DNA from 4 places in the Bacillus sp. FJAT-45350 genome. Region 3 is predicted to be linked to each of the others. Evidence: riboswitches for the same ligand, from Rfam matches in the RefSeq annotation. Region 3 holds a riboswitch; each other region holds the start of a gene.
The links. Region 3 has a riboswitch for cyclic di-GMP ahead of CD003_RS19005 (type II secretion system protein). Riboswitches for the same ligand answer to the same signal wherever they lie in the genome.
Positions count from the first base shown of each region.

Region 1: linked by a shared signal. The riboswitch ahead of CD003_RS06235 (hypothetical protein) and the one ahead of CD003_RS19005 (type II secretion system protein) in region 3 are both predicted to bind cyclic di-GMP.
Region 2: linked by a shared signal. The riboswitch ahead of CD003_RS05370 (ATP-binding protein) and the one ahead of CD003_RS19005 (type II secretion system protein) in region 3 are both predicted to bind cyclic di-GMP.
Region 4: linked by a shared signal. The riboswitch ahead of CD003_RS13115 (EAL domain-containing protein) and the one ahead of CD003_RS19005 (type II secretion system protein) in region 3 are both predicted to bind cyclic di-GMP.

Region 1 covers NZ_NISU01000001.1:1,234,694-1,237,891, reverse strand. The annotation lists gene CD003_RS06240 (alpha/beta fold hydrolase) at 29-1,066, opposite strand; cyclic di-GMP riboswitch class II at 1,349-1,432, shown strand; gene CD003_RS06235 (hypothetical protein) at 1,471-2,493, shown strand; gene CD003_RS06230 (VOC family protein) at 2,568-2,966, opposite strand; gene CD003_RS06225 (iron chaperone) at 3,067-3,198, opposite strand, start outside.
Region 2 covers NZ_NISU01000001.1:1,073,533-1,076,730, reverse strand. The annotation lists gene CD003_RS05375 (HAMP domain-containing protein) at 1-954, opposite strand, end outside; gene CD003_RS05370 (ATP-binding protein) at 985-1,938, opposite strand; cyclic di-GMP riboswitch class I at 2,089-2,172, opposite strand; gene CD003_RS05365 (sensor histidine kinase) at 2,214-2,678, opposite strand; partial or broken gene CD003_RS22540 (histidine kinase dimerization/phospho-acceptor domain-containing protein) at 2,679-2,822, opposite strand; gene CD003_RS05360 (sensor domain-containing protein) at 2,850-3,198, opposite strand, start outside.
Region 3 covers NZ_NISU01000002.1:510,354-513,551, reverse strand. The annotation lists cyclic di-GMP riboswitch class II at 61-144, opposite strand; gene CD003_RS19010 (hypothetical protein) at 210-647, opposite strand; gene CD003_RS19005 (type II secretion system protein) at 1,256-1,795, opposite strand; cyclic di-GMP riboswitch class II at 1,901-1,984, opposite strand; gene CD003_RS19000 (type II secretion system F family protein) at 2,119-3,198, opposite strand, start outside.
Region 4 covers NZ_NISU01000001.1:2,607,059-2,610,256, forward strand. The annotation lists partial or broken gene CD003_RS22690 (methyl-accepting chemotaxis protein) at 1-12, opposite strand, end outside; gene CD003_RS13110 (glycerophosphodiester phosphodiesterase) at 127-837, opposite strand; cyclic di-GMP riboswitch class I at 1,173-1,258, shown strand; gene CD003_RS13115 (EAL domain-containing protein) at 1,338-2,060, shown strand; gene CD003_RS13120 (sensor domain-containing diguanylate cyclase) at 2,126-3,198, opposite strand, start outside.

The DNA.
Region 1 (3,198 bases), on a different contig from region 3:
TCTGTTATAAGAAATTAAATTTCTTATACTAACTTATTAAGTGTTTTAATTCTTCAATAATAATTTGTTCTATTTGTTTTGTATCATCAGGATGAAATACGTGAGATGATTTTTCAGCCCAAATAATTCTTGGTTCATATTCTGTTTTGATATTCTTTACAAATGAAATTAAAGGTTCTGAGTGTACATGTACATCTTTTTTACCATGAATAAAAGTAGTTGGTACTCTTAAACATAAAATATCTTTTTGAATATTAATAGATGGGATATTCCTAATAAATTCGTCAGTATAAATTAGTTTAAATCCTCTATAAAAAGTGTTTACTATATCCCCAAAACTATAGTCTTTAGATAAAAACATATCTGAGGCAATCTTAAATAATCCGGGAGTTTTAACGTGTTCATCAGAATAAATCATAGTTTTATATTTCATTTGCCATTTCCTTATTACCCCCCATTGCTTGAAGCTCTCTATATAAGGAGGTTTGCCAACAGCTTTAAGCTCTTTTAAAGCTTTTAAATCTTTTCTTCTTTCAGCCTCCTCTTTCAGCCATTTCAAGCTCAATCTATCGTTTTCTGTCCAATCAATAATCTGTGACAAGCCTATATATGAATAGAACTTCTCTGGGTATTGGTTAATTAAGTACATTCCTATCAATGATCCAAAAGAGTGACCCGCAAGATATATCTTCTTTTTCTTATATTTCATCATCAAGTAATCTATTATTTCATTTGCATCGCTAATAAATTGGTTAAAGTTCATTGTTTCTTGAGGAATGTTTTTGTTATAAGACTTTCCTGTCCCTCTCTGATCCCAAAATACAACTGTATAATGTTCCACAAGTTTTTTCGTATTCGATACAATTGTATAGTCTTTCCCTCTTGATGAGATACCAGGGAATGGCAAGGATGGTCCACCGTGTAAAAATAATAGGATAGGATTTCCTTTATTTAAAGATTGAATTAATACTTTCTGCTTCACGCCTCCTACTACTAATTCTTCAATTTCATCAATTCCAGTTGAGGGAATTTGGAAATCAGGCTTCTTATTAAATAGTTCAAACAATAAGATCATACCTCTTCTCTTCTATTAAAGTATCAGGACAACTAAGATTCCCTAATTTATTATAGATCTTATATGTGAAATTATGGTAGAAAATTTTTTATCAAAATTATAATCAGTTATGACTTTTAGTCACTTTACAACAGGAAATTAACGGAATATAATACAAAATATAAGACTATTTACTTATCGGTTAATCTAAGACTAAATAAGGATACTATTTTTCTTATAAATTAACTTTTATTTGAATAGTTGGGTTATTTTGAGTAAGTAATGTAACCGACCCTTTTCTAGGGGAGCTATGAAGCATAGTCTTTATCTGGACACTTGGACTATGTCGAGCTAGTAGTGTAACCGACCCTCTTATTTTAATGCTATAAGAATATTATTTAAGAGGAGAAATGAAAATGAATAAGAAAAAAGTTGTTACAGTGTTGTTAACAGGTTCTTTAGTATTGGGGTTAAATTCTGGGGTATTAGCAAAAGGACCAACTAAAGCACCAGCTGCTGGATCAAATCCTGTTATTCAAGAGGACGGGAGAAATACAAATGGCATTGAAACAGCACAAATTACTACATTTGGCTCTATTTCTGGTTACTTTGGTACATCACAGGTTGTATCTGGTGAAGTAGTTATTGATGGTGCTCGTGATGATTTAGCTAATTTGTACATTACAGTAGGTGGCCAAAAAGCTGATTTAGTTTGGGCAATTCCAGGCCAACCAAAAACTTACGGATTTACTGCAACTGTCGACCTAGATAGTCATGCACTAACAAACATTGAAGTTAAAACGGAAACTAAGTTTCATAATGGTCAAAAGGCTGGACTAACTCATAGCAATAACAGTTCAACAGTTGATGTTGACGTTTGGGCTGTTATTACTGAATACTCAATTGATTTAGGTACTGAAGATGGGGCACCAAACTTTGTCTGGAATGAAGAAACAGCAACATATTCACTTTCATTTAAAGTAATTAAAACGTTAAGTAATGGTGAAACAGAGGATGAAGTAGTAACTTTAACAGGATTAACTCCTGGTGGAACTGTATCCTATTCTACTGATGATTTAAGTGACGATAATTACTTCGGTAACGCGTATACACTACTAAATAACACGCCTGTACCTGCTTCACCTACTGTACCAGTTGTAGATGTAGTAGTATCAAGTATTAGCAATATCTCACTTACTCTTGACCCACAAGGTCCAAATCAATTTAAAGTTGTCGCAGATTATACAATTCATTATTCTGATGGTTCATCTGTAACTGTTAGTAAGGAAACTTTACCTGGAGGAAACATCTCAAATCCTACGACACAAAACCAAAATTCTGAAACAAGAGAATATAACATTGGTGGTACCCCACATGATGTTACTGTAACATATTCATCTTCTACAAATACATTTAGCGCTTCAGCTGTAAAAAAATAATAATACGAAAGGAACCTTTTAATGATGTATCAATAAAAGGTTCTTTTTTATGGAAATGCAATTATTTTTCCAATTTAATCAATAAGGTTTAGTTGCCATGAAACTCCGAAACGGTCATTTATCCAACCAAACTTTTTGCTGAAACCATAATCATTCAATGGCATAAGTGCCTGTCCACCTTCAACTAGCTTGTGATAGAGTTGCTCAATTTCGTCGTCCGTATCACAAGTAACATAAATTGAGAAAGAAGGTGTAAAGGAGAACTCGTGTTTAATATAACTGTCAATGCACATAAACTCTTTCCCTTTTAAAGTAAAAGTAGCTTGCATTACTGTTCCTTCTTCACCAGGTTCATTTGCTCCATATCTAACTATACTTGTAATCTTTGAGTCCTCAATTATTGATGTATAAAATTTCATTGCCTCTTCTGCATTACCTTCTTGAAACATTAAAAATGTTTTTACATCTTTCATAAAAAATCCTCTCCATTCATTATAATATGTATAATTATTTTCTTTTCCCTTCCTCAACTCTACTAGCAATAGCACCCTAAGAGAAGCTATACGGCCATCTTTAACTCCGCCAAAAAGTTGAACAGTCTGCTTTATCTTGAATATTAAATTCAATCATTTTCTCAAGCAACCCGTAATTTACCGGCTCATTCCAAGGAATTCGAAACAAGCCTTTGGTAGCACTGTAACCAGC
Region 2 (3,198 bases), on a different contig from region 3:
TTCAATTTGCTTTTGTCTCGTTAAATCTAGCGTAGTCACCATCACTCGTTCATTACCAAGTGATTTATATAATTTTTTATAAGGCACACCGTCTTTTTCAAAAAGTACTTTATGGCTGCTATCTTCACTTTGCACCTGCTGAAGGAACTCTTCATCCTCTTCTAAGCCAAACTGATGACTCCCATATAACACAGGTAAGTCAGTATCCGGTTCAACTACATCATTTTCTTCCCCTTTTAACCAAGCAGGTACATTGATAACAGCAATCTCTTCAATGTTGATATTCTCATCAATGATTTTTTCAATCATTTGTGTTGGACCAGCTTGAAAAGTAAGGTTATAAATCTCCTCATCTAGGATAAAAGGATTGATCATAAAGTCAGTTGTTCCATCGTAATAATAAGCAAACTTGTAATAAATATGTTCAAAAAGTTCTGCTCTAGAAATGGGGCCTACCCAGTAGTTTTCCATGGCCATCCCTTGCTCAACTGTTACCTCTTGGCCTGACATTAATTGATCAAATGCAGTAAACCAATATCCCCAATCCTTTGAACTTAAATTCAATTGAGTTTCATCAGAAGATTCCGTAACGACTATGTCATCACCAATTCTTTCCCAAAGTGAGATTTCTTCCACATCCCACCGTTTCGCTACTTCTTGCAAATATTCCATGCTAATATCTTCAACCTGTTTCCCACGTAACTCGGACATGATTCCTTTTGACGATGAATATAATATATTTTCAATCATATGTTCAATTGTGTCTGTAGATTGTTGTGTTGACGCCATTGTATGAACTACAATTTCAGTTATATTATTTATTTGCTCCTCTTGATATGCCTCAATCTTCAACTTAAAAAAATAATAACCAGATATAAGAATAACAACCGCGATTAAGCCTAAGAACAGACCAATTTTAAATAGTAATTGCATCATAATCGTATTTCTTTTCATAAATTTCCTCTCCCCAGTATGTTCTCTTTGTTAACCAGCACTCTTTCCTTCTACCTCTTGAGCATAATCAATCGTTAAAATAAGCGTAGAGCCAATTGGTGACGTATATAATAAGACTTGCTTCGTCATTTTCATCATAAGTGAAAATCCATGCCCCATTGATTTTTTGGTAGAATATCCAGCTAAAAGTGTTGTTTTAGGAAGCTCCTCTAGAGAAAAACCAGGTCCTTTATCTTCAATAACAAAGCGTATTTCATTACGTTCCTTATCTTCTAGCATTGTCAACTTACCTTCTTCAGCATGTTTTAACGTGTTTGTAATAGCTTCCGACAATGCCAATAACCAACTCATTACTTTTGCTTTATTGAACTCCTTTTGCTCTAGGATGTCTTTCACTTGATTGCGGCATCTTGGTATGTCTGAACGTTCTCTAATAATGCCCTCACAATAGACCTTTCCTTGTTTGTATTTACTTACTTCCTGTTCAGAAATTAGTAAGAACTGACCTTGAGTTACGGAAAAAATAACATCTTTATAGACCATCCAAATAGGATCAGATTTTTCCGTTGTTGTTATTGATTCATCAATTTTTTTCTTTTGCTCAAACAAATCCTTTTTGTGAATATCATAGGCTTTCAACATCGCGTTTTGAATATCATTTCTCACTTCTAATTTCTTTACTTGAGTTGGAATATCTTCTCCTTGGTTACACCACTCAAGCATGAGCTCACTTATATAAAGTAATTGTTCATGATCCTGATTCGTTTGTTTGTGATTAAATGAGATTTTTGATAATGAACGAAAAAATAGTAAACTACTTTTGGAATTATTATCACTTAGGTATTGATGTAATTTTTGTGCAAGAAACCCTCGTCTAGTCATGTAGGTCAGCTCTGTATAAGATAAATCAACCGGGAGTGACGGAGCACCCACATGAAGTTCTACTGTAGATTTTTTTAATACTTTATCTAAGATACGTTTCAATGAATGCTCCCCCTTCTTATTATCTAAAAGCCACATCTTTATGAAAGAAATTAAACTTTGTTTCGAAAGTTGACTGTACGCCAAATAGCCCACAAAAAGAATGCGGGCTACGAATATAGATAATATCCTATATTTCTATAATCCATTCTTTTCGGTAACACGGCGATCATAGCTTATAGCCTTAGACCCGTTGCTTTGCGTCCTTACTTTTCAATAAGTTTGCCATTATCGAAGCTGATATCCTAAATTAAAGTGGAAATAATTCCAGCAAAGAATTAGTTACACGGTAAGCTTATCTCTACAGTAGTGCCTTTATTTTCTTCACTTTCTATTACTATCATACCGTCGTGCTTCTTAACAACTTGAAAACAATACATTAATCCTACTCCAGTTCCTTTTTCATGAGTTCTAAAGTAAGGCTCTCCTAATCTCTCTACTCTTTCCTCTTTCATGCCAATTCCATCATCAATCACTTTTATTAATAAATTTGATTCATTCCTACTAGCATGAACTTTGACCAAACCGCCATTTTTTATTGCTTCAATACTATTTGTGACCAAATTTATCATTACTTGTTTCATTTGTATTGGGTCACACTTAATCCAAGGAAGATCAATGCTTTTCTCAAACTGTAATTCGATTTGTTTCCCTTTTGTTTTTTTGTCTAGTAGTGATATAACATCTTTTAATAATTGATTAAAGTCGACTAGCCTCCGATTTACATTAGTGCTAGAAATCATCAGAAACTCTTTTATATACTTTTCAATCTGGTTAATAGAGGAATGTAAAACATTAAAATATTCTTGCTTAATGCTACCTTGTTCAAATAAGTGAATAAATCCTTTTATCGTTGTAATTGGGTTTCTAATTTCATGTGCAATGCTTGCCCCTAATTCACTAACTACCTCTAACTATTCAGATTTTAGGAGAATTTCTTCCTTACGTTTTTCTACTAAATTCATTCCGTGTTCTTCTATTACTTTTTTTATCTCTTGGATTTTTGTTTCTAATTCAATAACAGGTACTGGTTTACTAAAGAAATATCCTTGTCCTTCATTACAGTTGTGCTCCTGGAGAAATACAAGTTGTTCCTTCGTTTCAATTCCTTCAGCAACAACATTTAGATTTAGATTATGTGCCATAGCAATAATTGTTTTCACAATTGTGGCATCACTAGTACCATTTGATAGTTCACGAACAAACGATTGATCAATTTTTAATGTATCGACCGGAAACTGTTTCAAGTAATTTAAAGAACTG
Region 3 (3,198 bases):
GAAAAAAAGCTATAAATTGACTACCTTTATAGTAAAAAAAAACCAACTTTGCTATCCTCAAGCAAAATTGGTCGGTTGCACTACTCGCTCCAAGCTATCCAAGTGCCCAATTAGAGATAGCCGTTCATAGCATCCTATTATATTAACTATTATTGTACATGACGTGCATAATTTATGAAACAGTTATTTACATATAGTAAATTAAAGTTTTATTCTTCTATCGTGTCGTACACTGCCTTTTCTGGTACACAATCCTCGATGGATGACATACATAACCGAACTTGCAGCTCCGGTTGATTATCAGCTCTCACTACTCGGACAAAGGACGCAGGAGAGTAAGATGATTTGATAGTAGAAAGCATAGGAATATCTGATACAAAGGCCTCATCATCCCCTAATAATCCTAACTCAATCAACTCAGAGAAATAAATAGTCCCATCCACTGGCTCCAATTCACCAGTTGCTAAATGTAACTTCACTATTTTACTAAATTGAGAAGCATTGTACTCATGAACCCTCTCCTGTATAGAAGAAGTCGCATGAGTCACTAAAAAATAACCACCAATATAAAAGAAAAGTAACAGGAAGAAATACACCAACGGCTCAACAAAAGAATAAAATTTCGAATCTTTGCTTATAAAAGGCATCCTACTCACTTCTCTCATGTGCTCGATAACTTGATTATATTACAGGATATGTAAGTTGTCGATGGGGGCTTATGAATGATATATCAAAATCTTAATATACATTTATTAATATGGAGTTGCCAATTTTATTGTACAATCTATAGTTCGTAGACAAATAATTAAAATATAAAATAGACAAAGAACTAGTAGATTCAAATCTGTCCAACTCATGTGGAAAATCTCAAGTTTTTTTCTTATCTTGGTACCTAGTACCTATTTTACTTCTAAACGAAAGACCAACTAGAATTCTAGTTGGTCTTTCGTTCACTCTATTTATAACTGTCCCTACTACATGGAAAAATCAGCTATTTTGTCTATATCTGGTGTCTGACACCATATATCTATTTCGTTCACTCTATTTATATAACTGTCCATACTACATGGAAAAAATCAGCCGTTTTGTCTATATTTAGTGTCTGACACCAGATAAAGACCTACTTACTACTAAGTCTTTATCTCAATCTATAATTTTTAGTACTTTGCTATGTCCACCTCATGTGGAATAACCATGACTTTTGTCTTTTTGAGGTAACTGGTACCTTTGTTTTATGGACCTATTCTTTTATTCTTTAATTTTTTACTGTGGCTCTTTTTGTTGAATTATCTCCTTTTAAAGTAGTTTCAGTGGCTGGAGTATTTTGTTCACCCAGATGTCTTGACTTAGCAGTGCCACTATTATCTCCAAGTAAATATACTTCATAATTAAAACCACCAGAAGTACTAGTTATACGTACATACGATTCAGCAGGTAGTGTAGCAGTAGCAACATTTTTAGCTGTAACATCAGTTTCTGTTGTAGCGTACTGTTTACTGTTATCAGGACTAGTGATAGATTCAATCAAGCCCTCTTTTAATAAATAACCTAATGGAATAATAGTAACATTCGTTCCTGTAGGTTGTAATGTAGACTCCGTAGCAATTGCTAACCTCGCAGAATTAATAGCCTGCAAACCATTAGCCACATGTGCATCCTTCTTACTATTATCAATAATACTTCCTACTGCCGGCACCGCTATCGCGGCAATAATCCCCAAAATAACAACTACTGCCAAAAGCTCAACAAGTGTCAAACCTCTCTCATTCTTTAAAACTTTCATTTTCTTTAACAAAACCCTTCCTCCTCATAATTCATTCATTTTTTATTTCTATATTTTTATAATAGTATGCTTGAATAGGACAAGCAATAACAAAAAATAACCAACTTCGTATCAGTATACAAAATTGGCCGGTTGCACTACTTGCTCTAGGTAATCCAAGTGCCCACATACAGATTCCCCTTCATCGCATCCTATTTATTTACAACCTAATAGTACCATACCTACATTACTCAAGCATGGGAAATTAGTCACAATTTTAACTGATTATCGCAATTAATTGTAATTAATCAACAAATAATCAACTATCCTTGAATCAATTTACCTATTTCATTTCCTTACCCAACACTATCAAAAATTTGGAACATCGGAATGGCAATGGAAGCAACGATCGTTCCAACAACTCCAGCCAGAACGACAATCATTAATGGCTCAATTAACGATTTGACTTGGTCTGTTGCTGCGTCAACCTCGTCTTCATAGAAATCAGCTACTTTCTCAAGCATCGTATCAAGTGCCCCCGTTTTTTCTCCGACTGATATCATCTGAGTGACTAGTGGTGGAAACGCCCAATGTTTTTGCATTGGTCCTGCAATCGATTCCCCTTTTTCTAATGAGACGCGTGATTGACGGATAACCTTAGCTAGTACTTCGTTCCCAACAATTTTTTCCACAATTGATACAGCTTGCAAGATTGGTACAGAACTAGAAAAGAGTGAACTTAATGTTCTAGTCATACGTGCAAGTGCTGCCTTTTGCAATAGCTTCCCAAATATAGGTATGCGTAATAATGCATAATCAAAATAATATTTAGTAGCTTTGTTATCTCGAATAAACTTAAGCAATAAGATCGAACCGATTACAGCTAATATAATGAGCCACCAAAATGATTTAAATATTTCTCCGGCATTCATGACAATTTGAGTAATCATCGGTAACTCAGAACCAAAGGAAGCAAACATATCAGCAAACGTCGGAACAACAAATGTAAGTAAGAAGAAAACAATCACCGCAGCAATCCCACCTACGACAAGTGGATAAGACATAGCTGACATGACCTTTTGCTTTGTTTTATGTTGCTTTTCAAAGTAAATAGCCATTCGGTCTAGAATTTCATCTAGATTACCACCTGCTTCCCCTGCCTTTACCATATTGATAAATAATGATGGAAACACTTTACGGTGTTTTTCTGCTGCTTCTGAAAATGGTCGGCCTGCTTGTAGCTCTCCTTCGATTTCTTTTAAAATCTTTTTTAACAACTTACTATTTGTTTGGTCTGCTAGTATATTCGTTGTATCGACAACAGATATACCTGCTTGTAGCAATGTGGCAAATTGCCTCAAATAAATTACAAAATCTTGAGATTTTACTCGTTCACCAATTGTAATTTCTTTATGAAGAAGGCTTTTTACTTCCTC
Region 4 (3,198 bases), on a different contig from region 3:
CTCTTTCTCCATCAAAAACAGCCCTTTCCTACCTACTAAATCTCATAATCTAAATTTTCTAAAATAATCATTAATTATATCATATATAGGAAAAGTGGACTATGAAAAGTTAAAAACCAAAAATCGTTAGTTAATTACTTTTTCAGGATGGTTTGTACATATTACAATATCAGGATGTATTAATTTCACAAAGACAATCTCTTCTTCAGTATTCGGTGTCCATGTAACTATTTTATAACCACGTGCAATATAATGCTCTGCAAATTCTTTAGTCAAAAAAGGAAAAGCGATTGAAATAACTGTAGAACCTGTTAACTCAAGCTGTTCCTCTAGTAATGTAACACTCCCCGCAAACACTAATCCAGTTTCTATTAAAGGTTCATTTTTTAATTCCTTTATTTTCTGATGATCAAATGATGTGATAACAACCTCATGTTCCATCTCATATTTTTTAACTAAAGCAACAACCGTATTAATTATCTTTGGATAAAAATAACCAGCAGACTTTAATTCCAGGTTCAACCGTATTCTTCCTTTTGCTCTTATTAGTAATTCTTCTAACGTAGGTATCTTCTCTCCTTCATACTCTTCTGAGTACCATGACCCTGCATCAAGTTCTTTAAGTTCAGACAAGGTTTTGCCATTTACTAACCCCGTACCATTCGTTGTTCGTTCTAATGTAAAATCATGAATTAAAACCGGTACACCGTCTTTAGACATGTGAACATCTGTCTCTATCGAATCAATCTTATCTTCATTAATAGCCAACTCAAAAGCTGCTAATGTATTTTCAGGTGCCTTACCTGACCAGCCTCGATGCGCCATGCACTTATTCATCTACAACACACCCTTTCGAGAGCAATTGTTTATTGTTAATGATTAATTAGGAAAAACTTTATTTCCAGTTCATACAAGAAAAGGACTTATTATATTTTACTAGTTATATTTTACCTAGAATATATACTCATAAGTTAGCTCCTAGAAGCTATTCTTCCTTTATAGGTAGTTTAGTAATACTATTCGCGATAAAGTGGATAAATCCATCCTTTAGAAATAACTTTTTTAGTACTAACGAAATAAATTTTTGTAATATTTTGTCGAGTGTATTGCTGTTTTATCATATTTTGTTTATAATTGTCTAAACGCTATATTCAAAGTGTTTATAATAAAAATAACGATAATGGCAAACTTATTTAAAGATAAGGACGCAAAGCCACGGACCTAAGTCACATGTTGATATGGTAGCCGAGCCGCCGAAGGATACTGGATCAAAAAGGTGAACCTATTCTTGAGGTTTACCTTTTTTTATTAAGTAAATAAAGGATGGGTCGATTATTTTGTCTATTGAAATGTTTATTCGAGAAGAGGAATTCTATCATTATTTTCAGCCAATCTACAGCTTAGGATCTTTTGAAAGGTTGGGGTATGAGGTCCTACTTAGGTCTAATGTTTATGCTAATCCTGAAATCGCTTTCTTAGAAGCAAAAAAAGCAAAAAAGCTTTATGAGTTGGATTCGCGGTCCATTCATAAAGCCCTCTGCACCTACCATTCAGCAGGACAATCAAAAAATGGAGAAACTTTATTTTTAAATGTCTTTCCATCGACGATTTTACATAATAACTTTCCCATTTTTCTCAAGAGAATTATTACTGAAAACTATCTAACTAGTCAACAGATTGTACTTGAAATTTCCGAATCTGAGGTTATTGATGATTTTTGCATATTTAAATCAAGGATACTAGAACTAAAAAAACTGGGTTTCTTAATTGCAATTGACGATATTGGAAGAGGTTATGCTAATTTTCAATCAATAATTGAACTAGATCCGGATTATCTTAAATTGGATCGATATTTAGCAAAAGATTTACATTTGTCAAAGCAAAAACAAAACCTTATTACCTTCCTACACAGCTATTGTGAGCGAGAAAATAAACATCTAATATTAGAAGGTTTAGAAGATGATAATGAATTATCCGTAGCTAAAACATTGGGAATTCCTTATGGACAAGGGTATTTATTAGGAAAACCAGCTTCATTAAGTAATGTTGTTATGTGTTAATATCAAGTGCTAGCCACTTAAACAAAAAATCGATAAAGTATACATTATGTATACTTTATCGATTTTTAATAAGATAACACTGTTTTGTTACGTCCTTCTCTTTTTGATTGATATAACGCACCATCTACCCGTTTAAGAAATGAATTTATATCTTCACCTGCCTGATAACAACCCACACCTAAAGAAATTGTAATATATCCACCAGTAGGACTAATTGTATGGCTTACATTTTCACGCATTCTCTCAGCAATATTCATCGCATCATTATCATTTGTATTTGGCAACAAAATAATGAACTCTTCACCACCTAGTCTCACACATACATCAACACTTCTGACAAACTCTTTCATCTTCTTAGATAAAAATATTAAGACTTCGTCACCCATCTGATGGCCAAATTCGTCGTTAACTTTTTTAAAGTAATCAATATCAATAATAATGAGGGAGAAAGGCTTTTGTTCATTCTTCAATTGAACTAATGTTTCATCGAAATATCGTCTATTTCCGAGTCCTGTTAGTGGATCGGTCAGTGAATTAGTTTTATAGGTATTAATACTACTTTCTTTTATTTGCACAAAATTTTCTAATGTTTTATTTAATTGTTCAGCCTCAAAATACCATGTTGGAATATCTGGCTTTTCAGTTTTTAACGTATCTGACTCATTATTAAAAATAAAAAGTGCTAATTTTCGAAGCGGAGAAGCTAATCTATCTGTGAAAAACACAGTGCATATAATAAGCAAGATTACAAATGGGATTGAATACAAAAAGACCTTCTGAACCAAGTTCCAAACCGGAGCAATTGCCACACTATAAGGAGTTTGTGATACGACGCCCCACTGGCTAGACGGTATATATGTGTATCCTGCAAGAAAGTCTATCCCCTGTGAGTTTGTAATGAATTGCGAACCACTTTCACCATCAATTAAGCTTTCAATTACTTCATTATTCCTAACAACTTCTCCAATACGATTTACATCAGGATGATATAATAATGTGCCATTATTATCTACAACGTAAACATATGAACCATCTTTAGCATAATGTTCACCTAATATCGTTCTTATAATATTATCTTCTTGTAAATAAACAGTACCTGCTAAAAAACCTATATAATTTCCTTCTTCACCCCATAATG